DNA from 2 places in the Flavobacterium sp. NPDC079362 genome. Region 2 is predicted to be linked to the other one. Evidence: riboswitches for the same ligand, from Rfam matches in the RefSeq annotation. Region 2 holds a riboswitch; the other holds the start of a gene.

Region 1 (4,440 bases), on a different contig from region 2:
TAGAAAGAATGGCGTCTCCGGGAATTCCTTTTGAAGGTGATTGAGGAGTACTTAAGATCAATCCGTTTACATTATTATTGAAATAATCAGCGGTAAATTGCAATCTGTCTTTAAAAAATCCTGCTTCAAGTCCAATGTTGGTCTGATCGCTGGTTTCCCAACCCAGATTCTCATTTCCTGCCTGAGAAATTGCCCAGGTCGATGCTGATCCATAAATGGATGCGCCGTAAAGATTTTGTGAAGCATACGCTGATGAAAGGTTTCCGTTACCTACTCTTCCCCAGCTTCCTTTTAGTTTAAGTGAACTTACATAATCTGTAATTTGACTGTCTTTAAAAAAAGATTCTTCACTTATGGACCATCCGGCAGAGATACCTCCAAAATTTCCGTATTTATTATTTAAACCTAAAGCTGAATTTCCGTCTTTTCTGAAATTTCCTGTAATGAAATATTTTCCACCATAATCATACGATAATCTAAAAAAAGAGGAAAGAAAAAGTCTTTCTGACAAGCTGTTTCCGGAAGACCTGATTGTTCCCCATGTTCCCTGATAGTATTCAAAGAAAGGATCAGAAACGTTGGTTTGATTGGCTCCCCACGAAGAGTTTTCATATTTCTGAACATCATATCCTGCCAATGCTGCAATGTGATGTTTGGCTCCAAAACGCCTGTCGAAAGTAAAACTGTTGGTAAAATTGTAATTGTTTCTTAGTGCAGCAATATTAGTTGCAGAACCACCTGTAGAAAATGCAGAAGATCCAAGATTAGGACTTAAATAGGTAATATTCTCGGCTCTTAATCTGTCGATTCCGTAATTACTGTCGAATTTAAATCCGTCGAAAAAGGTAATCGTAGCATGAATATTCCCTACCATATGATCGTTTGAACTGGTATATTTACTGTTTTCAAACAAGGCGCCGGGATGCCATAATGTATTGGTAAATAAGTTATTTCCCGAACTTGCAGTTCCTGTCGAACTTAAATTATAAGAACCATCAGCATTATAAGCTGCAACGTTTGGAGGCAATACCAATGCAAGACGTGCTGCACCAATCAATAACAAACCGCTGCTGCTTAATGATCCTGTATTTTGAGCCTGATTGAAAGTATTGTTATACGATAGATTTCCTCCCAGTTTCAACCAGCTGTTTACATCGTGATCGATATTAAACCTTGCTCCTTTTCTTTCGAACTCATTATCTTTTGTAATTCCTTCCTGTTTAGAATAATTGGTAGAGAAAAAATACCTTGTTTTGTCTGTTCCGCCGGAAATACTTAGGTTATGATTTTGAGAAACCGCGTCGCGATATACCTGATCCTTCCATTTTGTATTGACACGTGTACCATCTGCGTTGAAAGACGGAAAGAAAAGTGCTGAGGCTACAGCAGGATTATTTTCATTTCCGCTTAATATTTTGCTATTCAGTACGGCTTCATTTTTAATGTCTTCGTATTGTGTATTGTTTAAAAGGTCAGGTAATCTGGTGGCTCTTGTAATCCCTACCCAGGCATCATAATTTACTTTAGCTTTTCCTGCTTTTCCTTTTTTAGTAGTTACTAAGATTACTCCACCAGCTGCACGTGAGCCATAAATTGAGGTAGACGCTGCATCTTTCAAAATATCTATCGATTCAATATCTGATGGATTAATATCGGATAACGGATTATTGGCTACTGAATTTGTTGTAGAAACATCACCGGAATTAACCGGTATCCCGTCAATAACAATTAATGGAGAAGTACTTAACGAAATTGAATTTACCCCTCGAATTCTAATTACCGGAGGATCGTTTAATACCCCACTTGGCGTAGAAACATTTACTCCGGAAGCTTTACCAATAAGTGCCTGCTCAAAACTTTGCACGGGAATGTCCTTAATTGTTTTCGAGGTTATTCTTGCGGCTGATCCTGTAAATTCTTTTTTACTTTGAGTTCCGTAACCTACGACTAAAACTTCTTTTAAAGCAGTATTAGAGGGATTAAGCCGAATGTTGCTAAAGGATGAACCGGCTCTTTTTTCGAGTGTTTCATAACCAACATAATTGATAGAAACTGTATTGTCTTGTGGCGTTATCGAAAGAGAAAATTTTCCGTTTCCGTCACTAATAGTAGATTTACCACTTTCTGTGGCAATGATTGTAACTCCGGGTAACGGTTCTCCGGTATCAGAACCTCTGACGGTACCACTGATCGTTCGGTCCTGTGCGTGTAACACACTGGGAAGTATGCTAAACAAAAAAATTAAGCTGAGTAAGATTTTTTTCATTTTGGTTGGGTTAATTAAAAATTGGACATAGAAATTCCCGGACCACTCTTAGAATGGCCTATCATTTTATTGATAAAAAACAGGAGATTGGTTAATTAAAAGCTAAGTGTATTGCATTCGGAAAACGTGGACATGGTTCTCCTCTTTCGAAAATTCAGGTTGTTCTGATTGGGCGTGTAATATTAGTTGCGTTTTCATTCTAAAAAATAAATGACTTTAATAATAATGATCTTACTCAGATTTTCTAAAGAAATCTTTCTTATCTGTCCACCGCAGCGGAAGGATTTAGCACCTTATTGAGTAACAGGTTGCTAAGACATCATCGGGCCTAATCCCTCAGTCTTTCTGGATAAGTTCACGTAGATTTTTTCTACTCTGCAAATATATATATAAATTCTATGTAATTAGTAGAGTTTAAATTTATTTTTTAGAAAACAGAACTTAATAAGCAGTAAAATTAGTTGCAATCTCCCTTTATACAGTTAAAAATAAATGCTCTTAAAAAACAAATAAAACACACAAAATCAAAACATTACAACACTACAATACGTTATTTTTTTTTACAGATACATACTTTTGTAGCTTTATATATTTTTTTATTTAATTTTTAAAAGCTGAATTCAAAGCAAAAAAAAGATTACAAAAATTTACTTTTCGCTAATAATTTCATCCGGTAATACCACGTTATTTCTTAATAAAGCCATATCTAAAAGTCGTCTAAAGAAGAAATAAAACGATATTAAAAACTGCTTTTCTTGTTATGCACTTCTACCCTTTTGTCATATTAACAAATTTTTTTTTTTCTTTAAGTACTACAAAATGTAATTATACAAATAGAGAAAGCGAAAGAAATCCTGTTTTTTATTTACTTTTTTAAGGCATACCCTAAAAAAATGCATCGCGTAAAAGCAATACATTAAAAAAATTTACCATAGCAGTATTATTTTTTGACATACATTCTGAGAATACATTTACCGGTTTATAATGCATAACTTAAAAATAAATCCACAATGCAGAAAAATTCATTTTTTATATTTCTATTCTTATGCTGTTCTCTGGCATGGTCTCAAACAAAATTGGCTGATAGCACAGCAACGACACCTAAACCAAAGGTCAAAAATATTGATTTCAATATAATGCCTTACCTTAATTACAACAGAACTCTGGAATTTATGTTTGGTGCGATCCCAATGATGATGTACAAGGTGAACAAAGCAGATACAATTTCGCCTAAATCGTTATCCGGTATTTCTGCCGTTTATAGTACCAACAAATCTTATTTTATTGCCTCTTTTAATAAATGGTACATTAAGGAAGATAGCTGGAGGGCACAACTTTTTTTCGCAACAGGCAATCAAAACGCACAATTTTATGTAGATGATATCGACGTACCTGATTTTTACGATTATGGAACTAAAGCGTCGATGGTAAACTTTATCCTGCAGCGTAAGGTTATAAAATCCTTATACGCCGGTATTGGTTATGCGTATGCGCATTATGACACAAAATATGAAGATGACATAAAACCCTCTTCTGTGACTCACACAAATGGCCTGCAATTTAATTTGATGTATGATACCCGTGATGCTGTTTATTATCCTACCAAAGGTGATAAAATAAAGCTGCGATGGCTTACGTATCCGGAATGGTTTGGCAATGATGTGAATGCCAATAAAATTCTTTCTGAGTACAATACGTATTTCCCAATGCGACACGGAACAGATGTACTGGCCGCAAGATTTTCAGGTAAATTTGGCTTAGGAAATATTGCTTTCGAACAACAGGTTACGATTGGTAATGAAGATATCAGGGGATATTCTGAAGGGAAATATCGTGGCGACGGACTTATGGCGATACAAGGCGAATACCGATATAATTTTAATAAAAAAATGGGATTGGTTGGATTTGCAGGAGTAGCGACAATTTACGGTTCTGACACATCAAGTTTTAACTGGGGTTTATATCCCGGAGCTGGTGTAGGATATCGCTACAGGGCTTTTAAAACCGAAAAATTCAATATAGGATTAGATGCCGCAGTAGGAAAAGGAGATTGGGGACTTTATTTCCGTATTGGAGAAGCTTTTTAAGGGGAAATAATTTTAAAAATTTTACCAAATACTTGTTTGTCTTAAAAAGTGCTTCCGTAAACATTACCAATAAGAGATAATCCCTCA
Region 2 (4,440 bases):
TGCCTTTAGTAGCGTGAGTTCTGCTAGAGGTGATTTTTTATAAAAAGCATTCCATATAAAAGTTTTTTCACCATATAAGTGATATGAGTTCATTTTAGTAGAGGCGCACATTAGTAGAGACGCACAGCAGTGCGTTTAACATTGGATGACGATTATACGTTGATAATTAAAATGAACTTATATCACTTATATGGTTTAATTAACCCCCAATAAATTAAAAATTATGTCAAAGCTTAAAATAAATATCATCCTTTTTGGAATTGGAAATATCGGAAGTACTTTGATCAATCAAATCATCGAAAGTCAGGAGTTTTTTCTCGAAAGTAAAAATGTCGACTTTCATTTTCCGATAATCACAAATTCAACAGTAGCTTTTTTCGAGAAAGAAGGCGTAGGATATGCTTGGGAAACCAATTTTTTAGAATTGGCAGTTCCGTTTAAAGTGCAGGATATTATTGAATTTGCCAAAGAAAATGAATTTGAAAATCTAATTGCAGTGGATGCAACGGCAAGCGACGAGCTAATTCATCATTATAATACCCTGATCGAAAACGGATTTAATATTGTAGCGGTAAATAAAAAAGCCAATACATTACCTATTGATTTATATAAAGAAATTAGGGTAAATCTTAAAAAATACGACAAAGAGTTTTTGTACGAGACATCAGTAGATACAGGATTTCCGGTTTTGCAAACCTTAAGAGATTTGTATTACTCCGGAGAGAAAATCACCAAAATACGAGGTGTTTTCTCTGATAATCTAAGTTATGTCTTTAATAGATTTGCCAATGAAGAATCTACTTTTTCGTCACTTCTAAAAGATGCCAGTTTACTCGGATTAATGCGTTCTACTTTTAAGGAAGATTTATCCGGAAATGATACAGCAAGAAAACTATTGATTCTGACCAGGGAAATAGGAAAGGATTTTGATCTTTCGGATATTAAAATCAACTCTCTTATTACAGAAGAACATCTGGAGAAAAACGGAATACTGAACAAAGATGCAATCGACAAATCATTTAAAATTGCAAAAATAACCCAAAAAGACAATCACGTATTAAGATATGTGGGAGAATTTGATGTCGAGAAAAATACGCTGGAAGTCAAGTTGGTTTCAGAACCGGTTACATCAGCAATTGGTCAGTTAAAAGGATCAGATACCATTTTCGAAATCTACACACAATCATACGCAGATGTTCCAATAGCAATTCAAAGCGCTTCGGCATGTAAACAAGCTATTTCAAGAGGGATAATAACTGACATTTTGAAAATAGCAGAAAAAATTAAAAATAAAGAAGCAGTTTGGTCGTAAGTGGTTTTAATAGTAGTTAGTTGTTCTTTGATATAATGAAACAGGAAAATCATTAGATATTTTTTTGTAGGTTTTTACGTTAATTTTTTTAAATCTTAAATTTGTAAGATGTTTTTTAACGTTAAAAAGGTAATTTTTAACGTTTTTTAAGATTAATTTGCTGATCCTCACTTGCGTAATTGAAAAAATATTCGCACATTTGTAATACCTCAAAACTACCAAAAGTAAATTTTCAATTCTGAAGAATTGTTATGTCGATTGGAACAAATGTTGAATGACTTTATTTCTTATTTAATTAAAAAAAGAAGGATAAAAGTAAAAACAGTCAATAGTTTCGAGAAGTTAAATAAAACAAAAAAATGCAAGAATTTTTTCAAATAGCAAGTAAATCACAGATGAATAAATCCCTACAGATGAACAAGATGTTTAACGTCGCACGTATTTGTGTATGCGTCTGTTGATACTAAAAGTATATATAAGTTGTAAAAAACTTAAACCCTTTTGGTATTCAAACCCAAAAGGGTTTTTTTATTCCATTTGGTTGCCATAACAAAAAATTAAACAAATAATAAAGATTATAAAATATAAACTAACGTAAACTTAAATATCATGAGCACATTAAACTACTTAACAAAGACTTTTTCTACATTGAAAAACTTAAGAGCAAAAAGAAACAATCCGCCACCGCCAACAAATGAATTAGTACACCCGAGATTCGGAATTACTGAGGCAGATAAAACAGCGGAGAAAAAAGAGCCAAACTCATTATTGTTTTTGATGTATTCAAAAGAAAATGAAACACTTTTTATCTAAATCAAAAAGTATCATAAAATAGGGGAATACCTGCTTAAATTTACTGGGCTGATAGTTCGGTAATTTTTTGCGTACAAGAGTTTGTGTTTGAATTATCTTTAAGAAATTGCAGAATCAGTTTCGATAAAATTTGTTTGTTTAAGAAATTAGTAGTTAATTTGCACCTTTAAGTTCAAAAACGTATTGAAATGTTATAAAGAAAGGACGAGGGATTAGACCCGATGAATCCTTAGCAACCCTTCGTTAATTCGAAGAAGGTGCTGCATTCTACCACGCCCAAACGTGGAAAGATAACAACAAGAATTTTTCTAGTTTCACTCTAGTACTTTCTTTCTAATATTTCCACATACAAATCAATAATAAAAAGATTTGAAAATTGGAAAATATACCAAGTCCCATCATAATTCACGATTTCATCACAGAAAGTGGTGCATCATATCATTCATTACCATTAAGCTTTACCCTTTCTGGTTTGCCATTGTATAGCGCGCCTATGGTTTTGGTCAATCATGCATTGACCGGAAATTCTGAGGTTACAGGTAAAAATGGCTGGTGGAATGACCTGATTGGCGACGAAAAAACAATCGATACCCAGAGATATACCATATTGGCATTCGACGTTCCCGGAAACGGAAACGATTCGTTTATAGTAGAAAACTATCAGGACTTCACGACAAGAGATATTGCCCGAATTTTTATAAAAGGATTAGAAGCCTTAGATATCGCACAATTACACACAATTATTGGCGGTTCTGTTGGTGGAGGAATTGCCTGGGAAATTCTTGCATTAGAACCCAACATTACTCAAAACTTGATTCCAATTGCAACAGACTGGAAATCGACAGACTGGATGATCGCTAATTGTTACTTACAAGAGCAAATACTGAAAAATTCTTCAAAACCTATAGAAGATGCCAGAATCCATGCCATGTTGTGTTATCGCTCTCCTGAATCATTCAAAGAAAAATTTCAACGTACAATCAACAACGAGCAGCTCATTTTTAATATAGAAAGCTGGTTGGCGCATCACGGACAAAAATTACAAAAGAGATATCAATTGGCATCATATAAACTGATGAACCAATTGCTTAAAACCATAGATATTACCAGAAATAGTCAAGATTTCGAGACTTTATTGTCCAGAACAAATGCAGCGATTCATATTATAGGAATCAACTCTGATTTGTTTTTTACACCAAAAGAAAATCGCGAAACTTATAATGAATTAAAAAAGTTCAAAGACAATGTCTTTTACAGCGAAATAGATTCGGTACACGGACATGACGCTTTTTTAATCGAGTACAAACAATTAGATCATTTACTTGCCGATATTTTTAAGGCAGAAACAATAGAAAAATAAAATGAAAATATTAAAATTTGGAGGTAAATCGTTATCAAACGGAGAAGGACTTAATAAAGTAGTTTCAATCATTTCTGATAAAGTAAATCAAGGAGAACAAATTGCGGTTGTCGTTTCGGCCCGCGGAAAAGCTACCGATGAGTTAGATTATATTTTGAAACTTGCTGCTAAAAATGGTAATTACAAACCATTATTTGAAAATTTCAAAACCTATCAGATTTCAGATTATCCTCAGGTAGATTTTTCTGAAGAATTTAATATTTTAGAAAAACTTTTTGAAGGCGTAAGCTTAATTGGAGATTACAGCAATAAAATCAAAGATCAAATTTTGTCAAAAGGAGAATTGCTTTCGGCTAAATTATTGACCGCAATTTTAATAGAAAAAGGAATTCCGGCTAATTTTGTTGATTCAAGATTATTATTAAAAACCGATTCTAAATTTGGAGATGCACAACCGTTAGAACAGCTTTCTAAGAAAAATGTCATCAACTATTTCAAAGAACACAACGGTAAAACTGTAAATATTGTAACCGGTTTTATTGGTTCAAATAACAATAACGATACTACAACTTTAGGTAGAAACGGCAGTAATTATACCGCATCATTAATAGCGAATTACTTAAATGCCGAAGAACTTCAAAATTTCACCCACGTTGACGGAATTTATACAGCAAATCCTGATTTGGTTGCTGATGCTAAAAAAATCGAATTTTTGTCTTTTAATGAAGCAAACGAATTGGCGAATTTTGGTGCGACAATCCTGCACGCTAAAACGATCATTCCTTTATTAGAAAAAAATATTCCCCTTCGTATTTTAAATACTTTCAATCACGAAAACCGTGGAACTTTAATCACTTCAGATTCGGCTAAAGAAGGAATCAAAACCCTTTCGGTTTTAGAGAATTTATCATTGGTAAATCTTGAAGGACGCGGATTACTTGGGAAATCAGGTGTT

The links. A riboswitch is a leader RNA that binds a small molecule or an ion and turns the genes downstream of it on or off. The one in region 2 is predicted to bind S-adenosylmethionine.
Region 1: another riboswitch for S-adenosylmethionine. It lies ahead of ACQKCJ_RS14145 (SusC/RagA family TonB-linked outer membrane protein); the one in region 2 lies ahead of ACQKCJ_RS13170 (alpha/beta fold hydrolase).

The regions. Positions count from the first base shown of each region.
Region 1 is NZ_JBNNFM010000015.1:76,395-80,834, reverse strand. It holds gene ACQKCJ_RS14145 (SusC/RagA family TonB-linked outer membrane protein) at 1-2,266, opposite strand, end outside; SAM riboswitch class I at 2,523-2,622, opposite strand; gene ACQKCJ_RS14140 (BamA/TamA family outer membrane protein) at 3,277-4,353, shown strand.
Region 2 is NZ_JBNNFM010000013.1:88,447-92,886, forward strand. It holds gene ACQKCJ_RS13160 (aspartate kinase) at 224-1,312, shown strand; gene ACQKCJ_RS13165 (hypothetical protein) at 1,922-2,125, shown strand; SAM riboswitch class I at 2,314-2,422, shown strand; gene ACQKCJ_RS13170 (alpha/beta fold hydrolase) at 2,502-3,485, shown strand; gene thrA (bifunctional aspartate kinase/homoserine dehydrogenase I) at 3,487-4,440, shown strand, end outside.